Regions from separate parts of the Blautia sp. MCC283 genome, predicted to be linked through region 1. Evidence: predicted binding sites of a transcription regulator. Region 1 holds the regulator's gene; each other region holds the start of a gene.
The links. The regulator HrcA, encoded in region 1, represses chaperone genes, less so after heat shock. The targets are predictions, from matches to a motif close to TGTTAGCACTCNNNNNNNNNGAGTGCTAACA.

Region 1 (6,102 bases):
TTACCAGCTGTGGAAAGAACCTCGATAACGCCATCACCAATCTCGATAACAGATACATCGAATGTACCACCACCAAGGTCGTATACCATGATCTTCTGCTCTTTCTCATTGTCAAGACCATATGCAAGAGCTGCTGCTGTAGGCTCGTTGATGATACGTTTTACATCAAGACCTGCGATCTTACCTGCATCTTTGGTTGCCTGACGCTGAGCGTCGTTGAAGTAAGCCGGAACTGTGATAACAGCCTCTGTTACTTTCTCACCAAGATAAGCCTCTGCATCCTTTTTCAGTTTCTGAAGGATCATTGCGGAGATCTCCTGTGGAGAATATTTCTTGTCGTCGATAGTTACACGGTAATCAGTACCCATCTCTCTTTTGATTGAGGAGATTGTTCTGTCTGCGTTTGTAACTGCCTGACGTTTTGCAGGCTCACCTACCAGACGCTCTCCTGTCTTTGTGAATGCTACAACGGATGGTGTTGTTCTTGCGCCTTCTGTATTTGCGATAACTGTTGGCTGTCCACCTTCCATTACGGCTACACAGCTGTTTGTTGTACCTAAGTCAATACCAATAATCTTTCCCATGATTTTTTCCTCCTGTTTTATTCTGTATCTGTAAAATTACAACTTGTAATCAATCAGTTGGCAACTTTTACCATACTGTGGCGTACTACGAAATCCTTGTAGGTGTAACCCTTCTGGAATTCTTCCACCACGATGTTCTCTCCAACCTCTTCATCCTCCACATGCATCACTGCATTATGGAAATCCGGGTTGAATTCCTTTCCCACTGCTTCGATCGGCTTCACACCAAGCTCATCCAGTGTTGTGGTAAGCTGCTTGTAGATCATTTTCATTCCATCTGCAAAAGCATCGCCTTCCTGTGCCTGTGCAAGACCTCTTTCGAAGTTATCCACAACCGGCAGGATCTTTTCAACGATCTCTTTTGCTCCGATGATGTACATGCTGGATTTTTCTTTTTCCGTTCTTTTACGGAAATTATCAAATTCAGCCATGGTACGCTTCAGGCGATCGGTAAGTTCCTCCACCTTCTGCTCAGATTTATCTTTTTTCTTCTTTCCGAAGAAGGAAGTTTTTGATTTTTCTTCTTTTTTATCCTCTGAGGCAGCTTCTTCGCCTGGAGTATTGTTTTCTTCCTCCGGCAGATCTTCTCCCTCCGGTGTCAGGTTTTCTTCTTCCTGATCTCCGTCAGTTACGGGGATTTCCTTCTCCGCTTCCTGCTCTTCGGATGTTTTCTTTGTTTCCTCCGACACTTTTTTTCTACCGCCTTTCTAAGTTTTCTTCTTTTTCAAAACGTCATCCAGATGATTCTTCAGTTCCTTCAGACTGTCCACTACATTCTCATAATCCATTCGTTTGGGACCGATGATCCCGATGGTTCCGTACATTCCGTCTCCCAGTTCATATCTGGCAGTTACAATGCTACAGTCCTTCATGGTCTGGATCGGCATCTCATCACCGATGTAAACCTGGATTCCTGTATTCTCTCCATCTGACATCTGTTCTTTTACAAGATCGGCAAGTTCATGCTTCTCCTCAAATGCGGAGATCAGCTCCGTTGCCTTCTCTTTATCGGCAAGCTCCGGATACTTGAAGATGTTAGTTGCACCTGAAGTATAGATCTCCATATCTTCCTCTTCCACGTGAATGGTGGCTGCCACTGCATCCAAAACCGTTGCCACCACACTGCTGTGGCTGCCTGCCTGTTCCTTCAGTCTGGCGATCATCCCAAGGTTGATATCCTGGATCGGGATCCCATTGAGATTGGTGTTAAGAAGAAGATTCAGTTTCAGGATCGTCTGGTCGTCCATTTCCTCATCCAGATTGATGATCTGGTTCCGGACTGTGTTGTTGTCACTGACAACCACTGCCACAAGCTGAAGCTCGCTCATTCTCGACAGCTGGATGAACTTGATCTTGTTGCCGCTGTACTGCGGAACGGAAACCATGGTAGCATAGTTGGTATTGGAAGCAAGAACCTTCGCAACCTTCTTAAGCACCTTATCCATCTTATCTGTCTTCTCAATGATCAGATCTCGCAGCTCTGCAACCTCTGCTTCCTTCTCCTTCATCAGCTCATTGACGTAAAGTCTGTAGCCTTTATCTGAAGGAATCCTTCCTGCTGAGGTATGAGGCTGAACGATATAGCCCATATCTGTCAGGTCTGACATTTCATTTCGGATCGTTGCGGAACTGACATTGAGATCCGCATACTTGGAAATGGTCCTGGAACCAACCGGTTCTCCGGTCTCCATATAGGTCTTGATGATTGCTTTTAAGATTTTTTGCTTGCGCTCATTCAACACCTCTTCCATGAAGCCATCTCCTTTCCTTTTCATTCTTTCCTGACGGATGTTGATTCTTTTTTTATATCTGTTAGCACTCATTTTAGTGGAGTGCTAACATCTACAGTCTTTAAGATATCACCATGTAAAATATTTGTCAATATGTTTTGAAAAAAAGTTCTTATTTTTTCAAAACAAAAAAAGCATCAGTACGATGCTTTTTTGTAATACTGGTCTATGCATTTCTGTGCCACGGCAAAAAATTCCGCTTCTGTTTTCTGTCCCAGCACATATTTCTGAAATTCCGTACCCATAGCCGAAACAGCTTCTATGGAATCAGTGCACAGTGGTCTTGCCTTCAGCTTATAATCTTTCAGATATTGCCGGATCATTTCAATGCCATCCAGATCAAAATTCTTATCCTCGATCACATCCAGTCTTGCCGGACAGATTTTGGTCAGCTGTCCGTAATTTTTGCTGGCCTCATATCCGGACACATACTGAAGGAACTTCAGAGCTGCTTCTTTATGATCAGAATTTTTATTCAGTACATACTGCCAGGTTGCGATATTGGTCACCTTCTTGGCAAATTCCGGCAATAGTGCCATATGGATCTTATCTTTTCCATATACGCCTGCATTCTGAAAGGTCCTCAACGCACCGGTATACATGAACATACATCCATACTGGCCGTTTATAAATTTTTCATTCAGCTGATCATGCTGGTCGATCAGATTCTCCTCTGATATCATCCCTGTATCCAGCATTCGCTTCATATATTCTGCCGCTTCTCTTGTTTTCGGATCCGTCCAGTCTGTATAATCTCCTCCGAAAAAATTGACATACTCGCTGATACTATTATATATGTAAGAAATCTCCCATGCATCCCCGTATGCATATTTTCCCGTATTCTGAAGCTTTTTCTGAAGGATCTCAAGATCACTGAGACCGGAGAGTCTGTCCAGACCAGCCTGATCCAGCAATTCCTGATTCACCCAGAATGCCATGATATCCATCCTGAACGGTACCGAAAAAATATGTCCGTCTGACATGCATATTTCTTTCAGGTATTCCTGTGGAAAATTCGCCGCTGTCTCCTCTGTCATAACCGTATCTTCCAGCGGAAGAAGAAATCCCTTATGTTTAAATTCGGATATCATCTCATCATTTACTGTGATCAGATCCACCGAATCATCTCCTGATGTCAGAAGAGTTGCTATTTTGGCCTGGCGATTGTCCGCATTAGCCGGACATTTTTCGATATGGATCTCTATTCCAAGCTCCTTTTCCGCCTGGCTGATAAAAGAATCAAAGCCCTCTGTGTCTGCATCCATATGAAGAATCGTCAGTTCCTGTCTGTTCTCCGGCACAATATCAGATGCAGCCTCCTTCTTCTGGACTCCACATCCTGTCACTGCCAGAGCCAGGGCAAATACCCCGCAAAATACCTGTTTTTTCAATCTCTACCACCCTTTTTATCTGGGCCATCTATCCTCTTTTGACATCAACGGCTGGAACGGTGCATGAGGAAGTGTCTGATACCAGTACGCTACACTTGCCACATCATCCTGTCGTTCAAACAGGCCACGGTATCCGACGCCTATCTGCTGAATCGTAACGCGAAGATCCTCTTCAAAGCAGATCGGATCCTGTAAATGCCATCTGTAAAAGCCTCGCATTGGCGGGCAGTCATCATTATGATAAAAATTGTGGATCAGTTCGTCATGGGCAGAATAATACGGATATCCCAGATATGGTGTGTTATAATTCTGTTCCACGGTTTTTCCATCCACCTGTTTAGCAAAGCTCCAGGAACCTCCAAAGTAATCTTCCGTTCCTGTTCCGCAGATGGTCGGATACTCCTCATCCCCGTCAATATAAAACTTCATTTCTCCCTCGCCCCACCAGTAACGTTCCAGTGTGGTAAGTGCCAGGTAGGTTCCTATATAATGGCCTTTTCCTTTTACTCCATCCAAAATTGTATAATCTTTTGTTTTTTCTGTCAACCGTTCCCGTTTCCACTGCGCATGGAAATACGCAATATCATCCGGAAGCTCATCATAGAGACAGTAATCTACCTGATAGAAGAAAGCCGGGATTTTATTTGCATGCTGGTTTTCCAGTGTGATCTTTGCTTTCTTTTTAAATGGCATCGGGAAATAACAGTTAAATCCCCTGTTTGGAACAACAGCCACAGGAACAGAATTTACAAAACATTCCCTTCCGAATCCGCAGCAGAAGAAATCACCCAGAGGACTTTCCACGGAAGGAGTTTCCTCGTCATCCCAGTACATACGGATCACAAGATCCCTCAGTACAAAGCAATCTGCCTCTGTAGTCTTGTTGTCGACGGTGATCCAGATATGATTGATCTGTCCCGGTCCTTCCATTTCTGCCAGAGTTACCACAGCTCCCGGCTCAATATCCCTGAGACACGGGCTTCCTTTTCTGGACGGTCCCAGATGACTTGCAGCCATACCGCCTCTGCCTTTTTCTCCATGCGGATTTTCCGCGTTGATCGCACGGCTTTTTCCATGCTTTGCAAGTGCGATTCCTCCCAGTCCGCCTGTAAATGCCTGATACATATCTGTTTTCTCCTCTCTTTTGGAAATTAAAAATATTATATTTACGCTTTTACTCCACCTGCCATGATACCATCCATGATCTGTTTCTCAAAAACAGCTACAAAGATAATGATCGGAAGAAGGATGATCCATCCCATGGCGCTGACCAGATCCCACGGAACTCCATACATGTTGTCACGTAACGGAAGCTGTACGATGGAAACAGAAAGTACCTGAATACCATTTGAATAAAACAACGGTGTGAAAAAGTTATTCAGACAGGTAATAAAGTTGATAATGCAAACCGTAGCGATCGCCGGCTTCATCAGCGGCAGAACGATCGTAAACAGTCTCTGTGAAAAAGATGCGCCGTCAATAGCAGCTGCCTCCTCCAGTGAGATCGGGATCTCACCGACAAAGTTTCTGAGGATCAGAACCGTAAACGGTATAACGGTACTGATATAAAGAAGGATAAGTCCCGGATATGTATCATACAGCTTTACCTTCTGCATAAACTCATACAGCGGGCGGGCTGTGACAACCTCAGGGATCAGCATGGTAGCCAGAACAAACGCAAATGCAACAGAAACTCCCTTTGAGTTAAATCTTGAGAAGCCATAGGCAGCCATTGCACACAGCACGGTACTGATCACAAGTGTAAGGCCTACGATCAGAACTGTATTTCCGATCTTTGAAAGCAGTCCTACATTCTGTATCAGAAATTTATAGCTTTCCAGTGTGGGATGATCCGGAAGATAATCGATCGGTGTTTTAAACAGTTCTCCTGACGGTGTGATCGAAGAAATAAAGATCCAGTAAACCGGGAACAGGATCAGAAAAGCCACAACTGCAAACAGAACCCATCTTCCAACGGCTACCACTCCATGATAAACATTATATTTTCCTGTATTCTTCACGATAATTCCCCCTAACTGTCAAACTTATTCATAACACGTATATTCAGCCAGCTGAAGATCGCCATTACAACAAACAGCAGCATAGCCAGCGCCGAAGCATATCCTACGTTTAGATTTGTAAATGCTTCTGTTGTGATTCTGTATGCGATCAGCGCAGTATCCTCTCCAGGGCCTCCAGATGTCATGGAATAAACCAGATCGAAGGTTGTCAGTCTCCAGAGTGTGAACGGAATACATAAAGTCAGGACATTTTTTGCGATCAGCGGAAGTGTGATCCGGAAAAAGCTCTGGATCCCGTTTGCACCGTCTACCTTTG
Region 2 (6,102 bases), on a different contig from region 1:
TCAAAAACGGGGAATATTATTACGAAGGTGTTCTTGGTGGAAAAACAGGTTACACAGATGCATCCGGAAATACACTCGTCACCTATTGCAGGCGTGGAAATACAACACTTGTAGCAGTGATCCTGAATTCTACTTCTGCCGCAAACGCCTATGGTGACACTGCTTCCCTGTTTGATTATGGTTTTGGAAATTTTGAAAAAACAGATATGAAAGTGTCCATGGAACCAGTCCCGTTTAAGGTACTTCCATGTGATAAATATATTCTTAAGAACAACGGAAATACTTATCCGTTTTATTATAAGACAAAGGTTTATGTGACTTTACCAAAAGGAATTGACAAATCACAGCTTACCAAACGCCAGGCCGTTCTCCAGAATGCTGCCGGCCCGCTGCGTCTGAAAAGCAAATATTATTACAAAAAACAAATGGTTGGCTGGGGAATGCAATACGAACGGAATGTCGTATCAGATCTTCTTGTCCAGGCTTCTTGAGATTTTTCTGCGGCGGAGAGATTCGTGCTTTTCACGGATTTCATCCGCCGCTTCTGTATCTTCTGCTTTCAGGGTTTTTACCCCGAAATATTTTCCCTCATCGGTTTTTCGGATTCTGATCTTCCCTGCAACGGGTCCATGCTCGTGGCAGAGGGCAAGGCTGTAATATACCTTGGAATTGTTGGTACTGAACCAGCGGATCTTCCGCTTGGCAGGGCATCTGCAGATAGGACACACCGTGCTCACCATAGTGCGGTCCTTCATCAGGCGTTCTTTTGATACAAATTCCCTGGATACAAACTTATCATGATCTGTATAGGAAATATAAATTTCCTTCTCTTTTGATTTTGGATTCTGGTATACATCCAGGGATGGATGACGGATCATGCAGGCTTCATCAATCTCCAGAAGGATTCTTGCCGTATAGCTGGCATCTGCCAGTGCCCGGTGAAAATCCCGGTTCTTCGGAAGTTTAAGATAATCAATGGCATATTCCAGGGAACGTCTGGCAATTCCATCTTCAAATTTCACACTGAAAAGCTTCTGCACATCGTAATAATGTACCGGGCCCGGGATCAGCTTCAGAAGATTATAATATTTCATATTACGCTGAAGCTCCATTACATCCTGATTCCCCCAGGTAAAAAAACGGTACTCCTCTCCACACCAGTCCAGAAATCTGCGGATCGCTCGTGGAAAGGGAATTCCTTTTTCAAGCTCATGATAATCCACATGGATCACTTCATGAATGCTGTCGTGGATCCAATGGTACACTTTGGGCTTGATCAGGCACTGGAAGGTGTCGATGATCTCTCTTTTTTCATTTAATTTTACTGCCCCGATCTCAATGATCTCAAAAGGGAGTCGACTGTCCGGATGTTTTCTTCCATCCGGATTCTGGTTCCATTCCAGGTCAAATACAATATAGTTCATGGGTTTTCTGTCCTCTTATCTGACAGTTTCAAACCGGTATCCCGTTTCCCGGTCACAGACTACTTCACGCTTTCTGTCCGGTTACTGAATAAATTGCTTCAAACAATTCCTGCTGAAAGCTTTCGGTATCTGCGTCTGTCAGGATCATATCTTTTATTTTTTCTTCATCGTGCAGCCACCAGCGGAAATCACACAGCATGGCACCTCGTCCGGCTCCGTCAGAACAGTCCACATCCAGGATCGCTTTTTCCATCTTAAAGAATTCCGGATGAAGCAGATACATGAAAGGTACTGCGTCATGGATACTTGCCACGCAACGGTATTTGGATGAATTTTCAAGAACATATCCTGCCATATCGCCGCAGGCTCTGGCAACCGGATTACCGGACTGACATAGCTTCATGATCTGGTTTCTGGTAAGATTACATTTCATCGTGGCATCCAGTCCACACATAACAAGGGGAATCCCTGCCTCAAACACGATCTTGGCAGCCTCCGGATCCGCATAAATATTAAATTCCGCTGCCGGAGTAACGTTTCCGCCTTTCACAGCACCGCCCATAAATACGATCCTTCGGATCTTATCTTTTACTTCCGGAAAAACTCTCAGAAGCAGCGCAAGATTGGTCATAGGTGCTGTCTCGATAAAAGTCACCTGCTGTCCTTCCGGAAGATCATCCAGTATCTCTCTGATAAAAAATACTGCATTGTCTGATGCAGCCTTCGTTCCTGTTTCCGGAAGTACGCAATGTCCCAGTCCTGTTTCCCCGTGGAATTCTTCTGCATGAATCACTTCTTTTACGAGGGGACGTTCCTGTCCTCTTGCCACCGGTACTTTCAGTCCGTAAAAATCTACCAGTTCCAATGCATTCTTCGTTACTTTATCGATGGTCTGATTTCCGGCAAACGTTGTTACTGCAAGAAGTTCTATCTCATCCTGATGCGCTGCTGCATACGCCAGTGCAATACCATCATCGATCCCCGGATCGCAGTCCATGATAACCTTTATTTTCTCTCCCATATCTTCACCCTTGTAAAAACCTTCCCGAAATTTATATATACTGTCCTGAAAAACTCTGCTGTAATAATTTTTATTTCCGCTGTTTACCTGTCCTCAAGTATAACAGAGTCAAAAAAAAGTGTAAAGATATGAAAAAAACCCTCTGCCGGGGCATGGCAGAGGGGTGAAAAAAAGGGGGTTACATTTATTTAAACAAATGCAATGTGCAATTTGGAGTTTTGAAACGTATCCAATGTCTGTTTGGGTTGTTCCGGACATTGTTATTACTTAATCAATGGCAATGAATTTCTTCTCTTCTACTTCTTTCTTGGTCTCTTCTTTCGGGAATGTCAGATGAAGGATTCCGTTGTCGTATTTCGCATGGATGTCTTCATGCTTGATACTCTTACCAATATAGAAGCTTCTGTTGCAGGTTCCAGTGTAACGTTCTCTTCGAACATATTTACCTTTACCGTCCTTCTCATCCTTTTTCTCTTCTCTGGTTGCCTGGATGTTCAGATAACCATCCTTCAACTGGATCTTCACATCTTCTTTCTTAAATCCCGGAAGATCGATATCCAGTTCATAATTTCCGTCAACATCACGGATATCTGTCTTCATCATATCTTTCACCTGAGGATAAGCATTGGCAGCTGCCTGACGGCCTGTTGGATATCCCATGAAATCATCAAATAAATCTTCTCCGAAAATACTTGGCATTAACATAACTCATTCCTCCTGATCTATATTCGCTGCGTATTATGCAGGCGTTTTTAATTTACTGTTTCTGAAAACTCTGTAAGAACTTTCTCCGGAAGATTTCTTTTTCTCTCTTCCTTTGTTCTGTATGTACTATAACACGTATTATTAGCACTGTCAAGAGATGAGTGCTAATTATTTTGTGAAGAATTTGTGAAGCCTTGATTTTATGCAATGTCATTAACTTAAAGCAGACGATATTTATTCTAAAAAAATTAGATGTCTTCTGCTTTTTTTTATATGCTTATATTGTAAAAAAAAACCATGAACCTGCCGCAGAAAAGGATGTGATGCTGATGAAACATTCTCAAAAACGTACATTCATGGACATAGAAAAAATGAGTTCTAATGAATTTAAGGCATTTTGTCGGCAGACGGCTCAGACATTAATATTCCTACCACTGCTGAAACGCTGGAACTGTATGGTTCTGCAAGCCGAAAAAATACAAAACCCCAGGCTCAAATAGGATTAGGCTGTATCTATGATGTAATGAATCGCATGATACTAGAAAGTGATTGTAACAAAGTAAAATTTGATGAGATGCGCCTGGCATAAAAGCAATTAGAGCGAATACCGGAAACAATAGGAAATATTCCATTTATCATTATCATGGACCGAGGATATCCTTCTACACCTGCGTTTATACATATGATGGATAAAGGTATTAAATTTATCGTACGTTTAAAAAGCAGTGATTATAAAAAAGAATAAAGCAGTCTGTCGGAAAATGATCAATTGGGTCAATCGGATATTCGCAATCCGCTTTCGCTACTTGCTCATAACCGAATAACTGTTCCGCAGTTTATCAGGAGGGGCTTGTACCCCTCCTGATACAAGTAAGTTGAATAATCCGGGGTGAAATCCATCACCTGTCCGGCGTATGGAAATCAATGTTCCGTTTTTTAGGGAATCACGATTCCGGCAAAAATGGAATCACATTTTTCCTAAACCCTTATAATGATGTTATGCACTTTTAGTGTAAATTCATTATGAGGAGGTCACGATTATGACCAAATATCGAGAAATCATCCGGCTTACCGGATTGGGATTCTCACAACGTAACATCATGGCAAGCTGTGGTGTTTCACAAAAAACTGTCGTCAAAGTTCAAAAACGTGCCAGAGAACTAAATATCTCTTGGCCTCTTGATGAATCAATGACCGACACAGAGCTTCAAAAGCTCATGTTCTCGAAAGAGAGCAAGGTATCTGCCAGTAAGAAGATGCCCGACTACGCTTACATCCGTAAGGAACTGCTCCGTAATGGAGTCACCAAAAAGCTCTTATGGACTGAGTACATAGAGGATTGCCGTGCCAACGGTGAAGAACCACTCATGTATTCACAATTCTGCTATCACATCCAACAGGATGAGCAGAAACATCGTGCTACCATGCATATCAACCGTAAACCCGGCGAACAGGTTGAGGTTGACTGGGCTGGTGATCCGGCAACAATTATTGATCCTGACACTGGTGAAATCTTAAAATCTTACATCTTTGTAGGTGTAATGACTTACAGTCAGTATGCATATGTGGAAGCATTTCTGGATATGAAGCAGAGATCATGGATCAATGCTCATGTCCATATGTATGAGTACTTTGGCGGTGTTGCCAGAATCCTCGTACCGGATAACTGCAAAACCACAGTTATTCACAATGGGGGATGGAAAGACCAGCAGATCAATGAAACTTATCAGGAACTAGCTGAACATTATTGCACCGCTATTATTCCGGCTCGTGTCAGAGCTCCCAAGGATAAGCCGAATGCTGAAGGAACGGTAGGAAATATCTCTACCTGGATAACAGCAGCACTTCGGGATGAACAGTTCTTTTCCCTTGCAGAATTAAACCGTGCAATAAAAGATAAGCTAGAACTGTTCAACCAAAGGCTCTTTCAGAAGAAAGAGGGTAGTCGGCGAAGCTTATTTCTTGAGGAAGAAAAACCATTGCTGGCACCATTACCTGCTACCCGTTTTGAACTGAGCGACTGGAAAACAGCCACCGTCCAGTTCAATTATCACATATCTGTGGACGGAATGCTATACTCAGTTCCCTATGAATACATCAAAAAGAAAGTTGATGTCAAGATAACAGATACCACTATTGAAATTTTTTACAATCATAACCGCATTGCTTCCCACCGCCGTCTGAAGGGGCGTCCTGGGAAGTACAGCACTGTCACGGAACATATGCCGGAAGACCACCAGAAATATCTGGAATGGAACGGCGACAGGTTCCGCAAATGGGCTGAACGGATTGGCATAAATACGTACACTGTGGTCAATGCGATACTGACCTCCAAACGTGTGGAACAACAGACCTACCGAAGTTGTATGGGGCTTCTGAAGCTTGCAGAGAAATACTCAGATGCATTGTTTGAAGCAGCCTGTAAAAAGGCACTATCTTATACAGCTTCACCCAGTTATAAGAGTATTAAAAACATCCTTGTAACAGGTTCTGTAAAACCGGAATCAGAAACTACTGAATCCAAGACTACACATAAAGCACACGGCATCACAAGAGGTGCCGATTACTATCGGAGGTAAACATATATGACGAATCAGAGTACAATAGATAAATTAATTGAAATGCGCCTTACTACTATGGCAGATGCGTTCCGCAACCAGCTGGATGATACGAAATTTAAAGACGTACCATTCGAGGACCGTTTTGGTATGCTGGTGGACATCGAATACAGTAATCGTAAGAATAATCGTCAGAAACGATTGATCCGTAATGCTGGATTCGACCAACCGGAAGCAAGTATCATGGATATCAATTACACTTCCGGACGCAAGCTTAACAAGGGTCTTATTAACCGACTTGCAACTTGCGAATATATATCTGAACACCGGAATCTTTTTATCACCGGCGCTACAGGCTGTTGTAAAACTTACATGGCCTGCGCCTTTGGTATGG
Region 3 (6,102 bases), on a different contig from region 1:
GGAAAATCAGCCAGCCACTTCTGGAACGCATAGATATCTGCACAGAAGTTCCGTCGGTGAGTTTTTCGAAGATGAAGAAACGGACACCAGGAGAGCCTTCCGCAAAAATACGGGAAAGAGTAAAAACTGTCCAGGAGATTCAGAGAAAACGTTACCAAAAAGAGAAATTTTGTTTTAACGGAGAGCTTGACGGAAGAAATCTGGAAAAATACTGTGTTATGACAGCAGAAGCGGACAGACTGCTGGAACAGGCATATGAACAGTTTCGGTTCAGTACAAGAGCTTATCATAAGATCTTAAAAGTAGCCAGGACTATTGCGGATATGGAAGAAGCAGAAAAGATCCTGCCGGAGCATATCGGGGAGGCTCTTGCCTATCGGGCTTATGATAAAAAATACTGGTCATAAAACAGCAGAAAGGAAGGTACTTTATAATGGAAGAAATACAGAAAACAGAGATCCATTATGTGGAAAAAAACAGCAGCATTTATCCGGCAAGGCTTCGGGAACTTTCCGGTATGCCAAAACAGTTATATTATATTGGAAGATTTCCGGAAGATAATAAACCGACAGCAGCGATCGTTGGGGCCAGATTATGCAGTGCCTATGGAAGGATACAGGCATTTCGGTACGGGAAATTTTTGAGCGAGCACGGGGTACAGGTGATCAGCGGTATGGCAGCAGGAATCGATGCGGAGGGCCATAAAGGTGCACTGGAAGGAGGAACGCCTACATTTGCGGTACTTGGAAATGGTGTGGATATCTGCTATCCTTCATCCAGCCGTGGGATTTATCGGAGGATTCCGCAGAAAAACGGAGGGATCATCAGTGAGTATGAACCTGGGACCAGAGGCAGGGCTTATCATTTTCCGGCAAGGAACCGGATCATCAGCGGACTTGCAGACCTGGTGCTTGTAGTGGAAGCAAAAGAAAAGAGCGGATCACTGATCACTGCGTCCTGTGCTCTGGAACAGGGGAAAATGGTCTATGCCATTCCGGGAGCAGTAAATGATGCGTTGAGCCGTGGATGTCATAAGCTGATTTATGATGGAGCGGGAATCGCCTACTCTCCGGAAATACTTCTGGATGAGTGGGGACTGTCTGTGAAAAAAATGACAAATTTGTCGGGGAAAACCAAGATAGGACTTGCAACGGATTTGGATTTGGTGTATAGTTGTCTCGATTTACGACCAAAAAATCTGGATCAGATTATCAGAAAAACCGGTTTTTCACCGGGAAAAACAGCCGGTATCCTGGGACAGCTCATGCTGATGGGATTGGTGAAGGAAACCGGAAGACAGAATTATATCAGACTTGAATAACCGCCTTTTTGCCGGCAGCAGTGAGATTTTTTACACCGGACAGAAGGCAGAATAAGATTAGGAGAGGTAAAATGGCCAAAAATCTGGTGATAGTAGAGTCACCTGCTAAAATGAAAACAGTAAAAAAGTTTCTGGGGGCAAATTATACAGTAGAGGCATCCAATGGCCACGTAAGGGATTTTCCAAAGAGCCAGTTTGGTATTGATGTAGACAATGATTTTGAACCCAAGTATATTACGATAAGAGGAAAGGGAGAGCTTCTTGCAAAACTCCGTAAAGAAGCAAAAAAAGCAGATAAGATCTATCTCGCAACGGACCCTGACCGTGAAGGAGAGGCAATCTCCTGGCATCTGATGCAGGCACTGAAAACAGATACTTCAAAGATGCACAGAATTACATTTAATGAAGTAACAAAAACAGCAGTCAAGGCGTCCATCAAACAGGCCAGAGAGCTGGATATGAATCTTGTGGACGCACAGCAGGCCAGACGTATGCTGGACCGTATGGTAGGTTATACCATCAGCCCACTTCTCTGGGCCAAAGTAAAAAGAGGATTAAGTGCAGGCCGTGTGCAGTCTGTAGCACTGCGTATCATCTGTGACCGAGAAGATGAGATCAACGCATTCATTCCGGAAGAGTACTGGAGCCTGGAAGGTGAATTTCAGGTAAAAGGTGAAAAGAAGCCGTTAACGGCCAAGTTCTATGGAACTGATAAAAAACTTCCGATCAAAAACCGCCAGGAAATGGATGAAATCCTGAAAAATCTGGAAAACTGTAAATATGAGATCACAGAAGTAAAAAAAGGCGAAAGGATCAAAAATGCTCCGCTCCCGTTTACAACCAGTACACTGCAGCAGGAAGCGGCCAAGACTCTGAATTTTTCCACACAGAAAACCATGCGTCTGGCACAGCAGTTATATGAGGGTGTTGATGTCAAGGGAAGCGGCACAGTAGGTCTGATCTCTTATCTGCGTACAGATTCCACCCGAATTTCCGAGGAAGCAGATGCAGCAGCAAGAACCTACATTTCTGAACAGTACGGACAGAATTATGTTTCTCAGACAGAAAAGACAGTCAAAAACGGACAGAAGATCCAGGATGCCCATGAGGCAATCCGCCCTACAGACATTACAAGGACACCGGTTCTTGTGAAAGAATCTCTCACCAGAGATCAGTTTCGTCTGTATCAGCTGATCTGGAGACGCTTTGCGGCCAGCAGAATGGCACCGGCACGTTATGAGACTACATCTGTCAAGATCGGAGCCGGCGAGTATGTATTTACGGTTGCGGCATCCAAGGTTGCGTTTGATGGTTTTATGTCTGTGTATACAGAAGAGGGCGATGACAAAAAAGGCAATATTTTAAGTCAGAGCCTGGAAAAAGGCATGGAGCTGAAACTGAAAGAACTGAAACCGGAACAGCATTTTACACAGCCACCGGCACATTATACAGAGGCATCACTTGTAAAAACCATGGAAGAACTGGGAATTGGACGCCCGAGTACCTATGCGCCGACGATCACAACGATCATCAGCCGACGCTACGTATCAAAGGAACAGAAAAATCTTTACGTTACAGAGCTTGGTGAAGTTGTTAACAATATTATGAAACAGGCATTCCCGAGTATTGTGGATGTAAACTTTACAGCTACCATGGAGGGACTTCTGGACTGCGTGGAGGCAGGCACTGTGCAGTGGAAGACTGTTGTACGTAATTTCTATCCGGATCTGAAACATGATGTGGATGAGGCGGAGAAAGAACTGGAGAAAGTTGATATCCAGGATGAGGTTACAGATGTAGTCTGCGACAACTGTGGCCGTAACATGGTAATTAAGTATGGTCCACACGGAAGATTTCTTGCATGCCCGGGATTCCCGGACTGTCGTAATACGAAACCATATTATGAAAAGATTGGTGTTGCATGTCCGAAATGTGGCGGTGAAATTGTCATGAAAAAAACGAAAAAGGGCAGAAAATATTACGGATGTGAGAATAATCCGGAATGTGATTTTATGTCCTGGCAGAAACCATCCGCAAAGAAATGTCCGAAATGTGGCAATTATATGCTCGAAAAGGGAAATAAGCTGGTTTGCAGCCAGGAAACCTGCGGATATGTGGAACAGAAACCAAAAGATGAAGATTGATGGAATAAATGCTTTTCTACCAATTTTCAGAAAATCCCGTTAAAAATAAAAAAAATATAAAAATGTCTTGTAAATTTCCAGAATAACGTGTAATATTAGACTAGAAAAACGATTTCTTTCAAGGTACGAAAGTGAAAGGAGGAAAAAATGAGCGTTCAGTTGCTAGATAAAACTAGAAAAATCAATAAGCTTCTGCATAACAGCAGCTCAAGCAAGGTAGTGTTTAACGACATTTGCCAGGTGCTCATGGAAACCTTAAGTTCCAACATCCTGGTACTCAGTAAGAAAGGTAAGGTTCTGGGAGTCAGTATCTGTCCGGGCGTAGATGAGATCACAGAGCTGATCGATGATAAGATCGGCGGACATATTGATCCGTTATTGAACGAGAGATTTCTTGGCGTTCTTTCTACCAAGGAGAATGTCAATCTCCAGACACTTGGCTTTGAGCATGTACCAGGGAATTATCAGGGAATCGTAAACCCTATCGATATTGCAGGTGAGAGACTGGGAACATTATTTATGTATCGTAACGATCATCCGTATGATATTGAAGATATTATTGTCAGTGAGTACGGTACAACTGTTGTAGGTCTGGAAATGATGCGTGCGGTTCATGATGAGAATGCGGAGGAAGACAGAAAGCAGCAGATCGTGAAATCTGCGTTCAGTACCCTGTCCTTCTCAGAGCTTGAGGCGATCATCCATATCTTTGATGAACTGGATGGAGACGAAGGCATCCTTGTTGCCAGCAAGATTGCTGACCGCGTAGGTATCACCAGATCTGTGATCGTAAATGCACTGCGTAAATTTGAGAGTGCAGGTGTGATCGAGTCCCGTTCTTCCGGTATGAAGGGAACTTACATTAAGGTTCTTAATGAAGTAATCTTCGACGAGCTTGAGGAGATCAAGGCACAGAGAAACAAAAAGGCATAATGCGATCTGCATTATCTGCCGACTGATAATATAAGATAAAGAACGTGACGAAAGAGACTACCCGTTATTGTGGGCAGTCTCTTTTTTACTGAAATTCTTTTGCAGGATCGCATAAAAGGAAAGTGTATCTTTTTAGAAAAAATCAAAATAAATAATGAAATTAAGAAAATAAGAGAAAATAAGAGTATTAAAGAGATATAACGAGAATAAACTAGAAATAGTATATCTTAAAAGAGTTGCGAAAAAACGTGAAATTCACTAATATAGCCATAGTGATTAGCACTCGTAGAAAGTGAGTGCTAGCAAACGAAAATGGAACTGATAAGGAGGAACATAGATCATGAAGTTAGTACCTTTAGGCGACAGAGTAGTATTAAAACAGGTTGAGGCAGAAGAGACAACAGCATCCGGAATCGTACTTCCGGGACAGGCACAGGAGAAACCACAGCAGGCAGAAGTTATCGCAGTTGGTCCTGGCGGAGTTGTAAATGGCAAAGAAGTAAAGATGGAAGTAGAAGTCGGAAACACTGTTATTTACTCCAAATATGCAGGAACAGAAGTTAAGATGGATGGTACGGATTACATCATTGTAAAACAGGAAGATATCCTGGCAGTTATTAAATAATATAAACATCTTATCGTATATCAATATAAATAGGAGGTCATTTTATCATGGCAAAAGAAATTAAATATGGCGCAGAAGCAAGAGCAGCACTTGAAGCTGGTGTAAATAAACTTGCAGATACAGTAAGAGTAACACTTGGACCGAAAGGAAGAAACGTAGTACTTGACAAATCTTTCGGTGCTCCGCTTATCACAAACGATGGTGTTTCCATCGCAAAAGAGATCGAGCTTGAGGACGGATTCGAGAACATGGGTGCTCAGATCATCAAGGAAGTTGCATCCAAGACAAACGATGTAGCAGGTGATGGTACTACAACAGCGACTGTACTTGCTCAGGCAATGGTTCATGAGGGAATGAAGAACCTGGCAGCAGGTGCCAACCCGATCATCCTCAGAAAAGGTATGAAAAAAGCAACAGATGTTGCAGTAGAAGCGATCAAGAACATGAGCCAGGCAATCAACGGCAAAGAGCAGATCGCTAACGTAGCAGCAATCTCTGCAAGTGATGAGCAGGTTGGACAGCTTGTTGCTGATGCTATGGAGAAAGTTTCCAAAGACGGTGTTATCACTGTTGAGGAGTCCAAGACCATGCATACAGAGCTTGACCTTGTAGAAGGTATGCAGTTTGACCGTGGATATATTTCCGCATACATGTCCACAGATATGGAGAAAATGGAGGCAACTCTTGATGATCCGTACATCCTGATCACAGACAAGAAGATCAGCAATATCCAGGAGATCCTTCCACTTCTTGAGCAGGTTGTTCAGGCCGGTGCGAAACTTCTCATCATCGCTGAGGATGTTGAGGGTGAGGCCCTTACAACTCTGATCGTCAACAAACTGAGAGGAACCTTCCAGGTAGTAGCTGTAAAAGCTCCTGGCTATGGTGACAGAAGAAAAGAGATGCTTCAGGATATCGCGATCCTGACAGGCGGACAGGTGATCTCCGATGAGCTTGGTCTTGACCTGAAAGAAGCTAAGATGGAGCAGCTTGGACGTGCAAAATCTGTTAAAGTTGCAAAAGAGAACACAGTTATCGTTGATGGTCTCGGTGACAAAGATGCCATTGCAAAACGTGTT
Region 4 (6,102 bases), on a different contig from region 1:
AAACGCGTCAGCCTCTTCCTTTCTGTGATTATCTTTTATAAATTTATGTTTTATTTCTCCAGTGTGTAGATCTTGGAATAATCATAGTAAATCGTCTTTAACAGACATTCATCAAATCCGCCAAAATCCTTATTTACCGCATAGAATCCATTGGAATACGCGATCGGATAAATATACATATTATCGTTGATGGTATTCTGAATTTCTTTATATATGTCACTGCGCTCTGTCTCATCTGCTGTACTGTTTCCTTTTTCCCACAGTGCATCCAGATCCGTATCCTTGATCTTGGAGTAGTTGGAACGGCTGTCAGAAGAACACATATCTGCATAAAGGCTTGGTTCCTCACCTAAGGTATAAAAGCTTAATACCAGATCATAATCTGTACATTCCGGATCTTTGGTCTTATTCTTGAATGTTGATTCATCAGTCGGAACAAGATTTACAGTAATTCCTACATTTGCAAGTGCAGACTGTACATACAGAGCCTCACTCTCCATGGTCTTGTCTGTAGAGATATACATCAGATTCAGAGAAAGCGCTGTCTTTCCTGCTTCTGAAAGAAGCTGCTGTGCCTTGGCCGGATCATTGTCATAGGTATTGTCCGGTTTTGCATAATAAAGAGTATCCGGTGTAAACAGGGAATCCGCCGGCTCTGCATAATCTTCGGAAATGAATGCAAACTGACAGAATTCCTCCTTATTCAGTGCGTATGCTATTGCCTGGCGTACTTTTACATCCTGAAGATCTTCATTCAGCTCATTCATGAACATGGCATTGACACGTCCGGAATTGTAAGTATTGATATTTACGTTGTCGTATGCGCTGACTGTATCGTAATCATCAGCGCTGATCAGACGTGCATCCAGATCACCACTTGCAAGTGCCGCATTGGCAGAACTGGAATCTTTAACGATCTTGAAAGTGATGGAATCCAGATTTACATCTTCATAATAATCATCGAATTTTGTTACTTTAAGGTACTCACCGGATTTGTACTCCTCGAACTTAAACGGTCCGTTTCCTACCGGCTCATTGTTCAGATCGCTCTCTCCGATATTTTCCACACCTTCATAAATGTGTTTCGGAATACAATAAACCTGGCTTAAACCGCCAAGAAATCCTGCGGAAGAAGATCCGAGGGAAAGCTTCACGGTAAGGTCATCGATTTTCTCTGCCTCTACCGCCTTATCATTCACATATCCGTAAGAAGAATATGGCACATTCTGTTTCTCGTCTACCAGAACCTGCATGGTAAATACCACATCATCAGCGGTAAGAGGCTCACCGTCATGCCATTTCAGTCCGTCTTTCAGCTTCAGAGTAAACTCGCTGGCATCATCGTTAGCTGTCACACTCTCACAAAGTCCGTTTCCGTAATACATTTCTCCATTCACGATCTCAAAAAACGGGCTGTAAAGTGCCTGCATCATATCAAAACTTGTCTGATCCACAACATACAGCGGATTGATATTCTGAGGATCTGTGGTTTCTGCAATTGTAATATTACCGCCGGCAGCCTTGGCTCCTTCGGTGTTCTCTGCCGCAAATACTGCTGTTCCTGCCATAACAGTCGTTCCTGCTACTGCAGCTGCCAGAAGCGCTGCCAGTACTTTTTTTCTCATCTCTTTGTTCCTCCTCTGGCTCAGCGGGTATTCCCGTTTTCCCACTGAGTTACTATGATATATGTACGATGGTACTATATCCTCATATTTTTGTCAAGCCTATCCTGAAATTCTATCCGGAATTTCCCTTTCGCACATAAAACCTTATCTTTTATTCTACCTACAGGCAAGACAGGCGTCAAGAAATATTTGTCATGGTTTTGATCCAGTGCCCGTAATTGCATTTCAGGAATGCGGGTACACACTTAAAAATCTGATCTGCGTTAAGGCAGCACACCACAATGGCCGGTGATGCTTTGACCACAAATGCCATAAACATAGATAATGGGATCACAATCGCCCAGGTACTGATCAGATCCACCTTCATGGAATAGGCAATACTGCCACTTCCACGGATAATGCCTCCATTGGTAGGCATCTGATAAGACATTCCTACCATCACCACACTTAAGATCATAAGAAATGTATTGGCCATTTCTCTGGTTTCCGGAGAAAGCTGGTAAAGGCTTAAGACCGGAATACGGATAAAGAAAAGCAGCACGCCGCAGATAATTCCCATGAATACAAAAAGTTTCTGAAGTTTCTTGGAATAGAGTTTTGCAAGCTTCAGATCTCCAGAACCTATCGTTTTTCCCATGGTGACCGATGCTGCAGTTAATTATCAGAGTCATGACAGAAAGCCCGAAAGCGATCCCCGCGATTTCCACACAGCGCAGCGTAGCCAGCAGAATCTGTGTCACCGCAAAGAAAAAATAGGTAAAACGGATAATCGCAAGATAGGAAAGTCCGGCTTCAATAATTGTCTGGTCTGTTGTAAAAAGCCCCAGCAGCTGACGTGGAAAAAAGCTTGCCAGAAGAAACAGGATGAGAGCAATAAAAATGCCTGTGCACATGGCCCAGGCACTGATCTTTCTCACCGGTTTTGTCTCTTTCTTTCCCCAGTACTGGCTTCCGAATATGACAAGTCCGTCTCCCAGCGCCATGAGCAGCTGCTGAAAGACGAACTGTACCTGATTTACAGTGGTTACTCCGGATAATGCAGTCTCGCTGAATGCACCAAGCATAATGTTGTCAGCAAGGTTGACACTTAAAGTTACTACATTCTGCAAAACCAGCATGGATCATAATTTCAGAAAATTACGGTAAAAATTCTTCATCAGTCTTTTACAATGGCAATAATATCATCGGCATTGATGACCAGATATTTCTCACCTTCGTATTTGATCTCAGTTCCTGTGTATTTTCCGTAGATTACACGGTCGCCGGGTTTTACCTGTATCGGAACTTCTTTCCCGTCTACGATCTTACCGGAACCAACAGCAATAACTTCTGCCTGCTGTGTCTTCTCTTTGGAGCTGTCCGGAAGAACAATACCGGATGCTGTCTTATCCTCTGTCTCAAAATATTTCACGATTACTCTGTCTGCAACTGGTTTTAATGCCATGTTTATTTCCTTCTTTCTGTATTTATTAGCACTCTTTTAATACGAGTGCTACTCTTTTCTTATCATACTACAAATCCGGAAATTGTCAAGATATTTACCGCAATCCACACAGTTTCATCAGGATCCTATCGTTTTTATTCTTTGTCGCTGATTTCTATAGGTTCTGTCTCATAAATAAATTTCACACTGCCCTCCATATCGTCTGAACGCTGTGTAAAACTGTCATAGGAAACATCTTCCGCCTTCAGAGCTTTAAAACGGTCAATAACATTCTTCAGATCTTTGTTCACACCGTCATCCAGTTTTTTCACACCTTCTTTATAGAACTTTGTCTGTCCGTCACTTAAAGTCTTTGCACCTTCACTCAGCTTGCTGATTCCTTCCTGCACCTGACCGCTTGCATCTTTCAGCTTATCCGCGCCGTCAGACAAAGTTCCCACTCCAGATGACAGTGTCTGCATTCCGCTCTTCAAAGCCTGAGTTCCGGACGCAAGACTTCCGGCACCAGATGCAAGCTGGCTGGCACCATCGTTCAGTTGTTTTCCTGACGAAACAAGCTGATCCGCTCCCGATGTCAGAGTACTGCTGTTTGAAGAAAGTGCCAGAACGCCGCTCCGAAGCTGTGCAAGGGCTTCTTCAATCTGTTTACTTCCTGCTGTCAGTGTTTTTCCTGTCTTTTCCAGAGAGGAAGCTCCATTTATCAGCGAATCTGCGGTTTTATTTTTTTTGCCCTGCAGATCGGTAATTCCTGAATTCACAGCATTTCCCAGTGTATCCAGCGTATCTGCGTTCTTTTCGAACTGCTCTCCTGCTGCCGAAAGATTACTCTGATAGCCAGACTGAATTTTCTTATTTTTCTGAGACAGTGTATCTGCCGTATCTTTTAATGTACTGATCTCTGTCTGAATTCCCGGAAGCTGCTTTCCAAGATCCGAAAGGGCATTATCCATAGTTTTTACCGTATCAGAAAGCTGTTTTCCAAGATCATCCAGTGAACTTCCGGTATTTTTAAGCTTCTGGCCATCTCCTGCCAGATCCTGTACCTCCTGTTCAAGTTTATTGACCGCATCATGAAGCTCTGTGATCGCCCATCCTGTTGAATCCACGGTATCTACCAGTGCATTCAGACTCTGAACAGCACCCTGCGTTTTCTGTGCGGCAGTACTTGTGGAAGATGCAGTACTTTTCAATGTATCTGCTGCATTTTTTAATGGTGAAGTATCTGACGGCTGTCCTTTCAGAGAGGAAGTATCAATTCCGTCCGCACTGCTTCTGGCGGCCTGGACTGCTTCAAGTGCAGCCTGCACCGCCGCCCTGGTTCCCTCATCCATGGTACTGTAATCAATCCCGGAAAGCGAAGACTCCGCTGCGGAAAGGTTATTCCTTACATCAGAAATCCCCTGATCCACGGTTGTTGTGTCTATTGTCGTTTCTCCTGCGCTGCTGATCCAGTTTTCTATTGTCTCTGCCTGGGTATTCATTATATCTGCGTTATCTTTCAGGGTATCCGCAGCCTCCTGAACATCCGGTGTTATCTGAGAAATATTTTTCCCGTCAGAGATCTTTGATATGTTTTCCTGAAGCGCTGATATTTTCTGTCCAAATTGTTCTACGCTTTCAACATATCTCTCCACCTGACTGTTATACGCAGAAATTTTTTCTGCATATCCGGAAGTATTTTCCGAAAGATCCGCTATCGCATCTGCATCCAGAGAAGTACTGAGTGACTGCATTTTATCTGCCGCCGCTTTCGTATCCTTCAATGTCTCATCCATTCCCGGGATCAGAATATCCATGCTGGAAAGCAACGTCTTTATCTCTTCCAGATACCGGACCATACTGTCAGAAAGTGCAGAGCTTCCTTTTATGTACTTTTTCATATAATCCGTTAATGAAGAAGTTCCTTTCACATAGGCAACAGTTCCCTCTGCAAGCTTGCTGCCACCGGATACATAACTGTCCACCCCCTCTGTATAAGACTGGACGCCTTTTTTCATTTCAGACATACTGCCACTTAACGTATCTACTCCGCCTGTATACTGTTTCAGACCTGAAGCAAGAGTTCCTGTTCCCTCTGTATAGGCAGAAACTCCCTGAGCAAGTGTGGCTACCCCACTACTTAAAGCGGCAGCTCCGCCATTTAACGTTCCTGCTCCGTCATCCAGCTTCTGTGCGCCGGATTCCAAAGCAGAAACACCGGTACTTAATGCATCTATCCCCTGATCAAATTCTTTATATTTTTCATTCAGGGTATCGACACCTTCTGAAAGTGATTTTGTTCCTTTCATCAGTTTGGACGCAGCCTTTGTCATTTTTTTGATAGAATCCTGGAGATCATCAATACTGTCCAGATCATTCAGATTGATCTCATCCAGCACATCTGTCATGGCTACCGTAAACGAAGAACTCATTTCACATTCTGTGACATCGGCCTCCACTGTAAATTCTTCCGGAATACTGATATCCTTCGCCATATCTTCGCTCAGATCCAGGCTTTCTTTCAGCCCAGGCATGGCTATACCAAGCACAATGTTTCTGGAATCATCCTCCACTACCTTGCCATTATCTACAGTTACATTGGAAAAATGATCTGTAGAAAGGATCATTCCTGTAAGCATCATGAACGGTGAGTATAACTTTACACTTTTTCCACTGATTTTTTTTGTTGTAACTGCATGGTTTTCATAAGCAACATGTATTTTCAGATGGCCGGTTTTTCCGGCAAGGTCTTCCGGTTTAATCTTTCTTCCATCAAGTTCATAGGAAAAAGTCACTGTCACTGGAAGATCTTTCTCTGTTTTTCCTTCATAATGAATATCTCTTCCATCTGTTTCCCAGGTAAGCGTTTTTCCATCCTGGGTAAAACCTTCATCACCTTTTGTATTTTTGATATCACTTAAATCTGAAATATCCGTGATTGTCGAATCAGATAATGTCTTTGCGTTTTTAAGCCATTCTGACACGGTAATCTCTTTTATTGTCCCGTCTGCCTCTGTATTAACATAAACAGTTTCTTCCTTGCGGATACTGTTA

Region 2: GPK81_RS01450 (Hsp20/alpha crystallin family protein) is a predicted target of HrcA. The motif match lies at 3,290-3,320, and genes of this name have one in related genera.
Region 3: groES (co-chaperone GroES) is a predicted target of HrcA. The motif match lies at 4,673-4,703, and genes of this name have one in related genera.
Region 4: groES (co-chaperone GroES) is a predicted target of HrcA. The motif match lies at 3,093-3,123, and genes of this name have one in related genera.

What each region holds. Positions count from the first base shown of each region.
Region 1 covers NZ_WQQB01000001.1:82,076-88,177, reverse strand. Annotated here, with positions in the region: gene dnaK (molecular chaperone DnaK) at 1-584, opposite strand, end outside; gene grpE (nucleotide exchange factor GrpE) at 638-1,273, opposite strand; gene hrcA (heat-inducible transcriptional repressor HrcA) at 1,292-2,335, opposite strand; gene GPK81_RS00370 (ABC transporter substrate-binding protein) at 2,512-3,765, opposite strand; gene GPK81_RS00365 (glycoside hydrolase family 172 protein) at 3,781-4,890, opposite strand; gene GPK81_RS00360 (carbohydrate ABC transporter permease) at 4,932-5,786, opposite strand; gene GPK81_RS00355 (carbohydrate ABC transporter permease) at 5,798-6,102, opposite strand, start outside.
Region 2 covers NZ_WQQB01000005.1:21,077-27,178, forward strand. Annotated here, with positions in the region: gene GPK81_RS01435 (D-alanyl-D-alanine carboxypeptidase family protein) at 1-491, shown strand, start outside; gene GPK81_RS01440 (3'-5' exonuclease) at 465-1,424, opposite strand; gene GPK81_RS01445 (nucleoside hydrolase) at 1,489-2,445, opposite strand; gene GPK81_RS01450 (Hsp20/alpha crystallin family protein) at 2,713-3,150, opposite strand; gene istA (IS21 family transposase) at 4,191-5,729, shown strand; gene istB (IS21-like element helper ATPase IstB) at 5,736-6,102, shown strand, end outside.
Region 3 covers NZ_WQQB01000015.1:242,320-248,421, reverse strand. Annotated here, with positions in the region: gene GPK81_RS05410 (YifB family Mg chelatase-like AAA ATPase) at 1-407, shown strand, start outside; gene dprA (DNA-processing protein DprA) at 434-1,321, shown strand; gene topA (type I DNA topoisomerase) at 1,393-3,465, shown strand; gene codY (GTP-sensing pleiotropic transcriptional regulator CodY) at 3,613-4,398, shown strand; gene groES (co-chaperone GroES) at 4,739-5,023, shown strand; gene groL (chaperonin GroEL) at 5,071-6,102, shown strand, end outside.
Region 4 covers NZ_WQQB01000028.1:129,208-135,309, forward strand. Annotated here, with positions in the region: gene GPK81_RS10055 (ABC transporter substrate-binding protein) at 51-1,625, opposite strand; gene GPK81_RS18340 (MATE family efflux transporter) at 1,804-2,262, opposite strand; partial or broken gene GPK81_RS18560 (MATE family efflux transporter) at 2,333-2,743, opposite strand; gene groES (co-chaperone GroES) at 2,782-3,069, opposite strand; gene GPK81_RS10070 (hypothetical protein) at 3,204-6,102, opposite strand, start outside.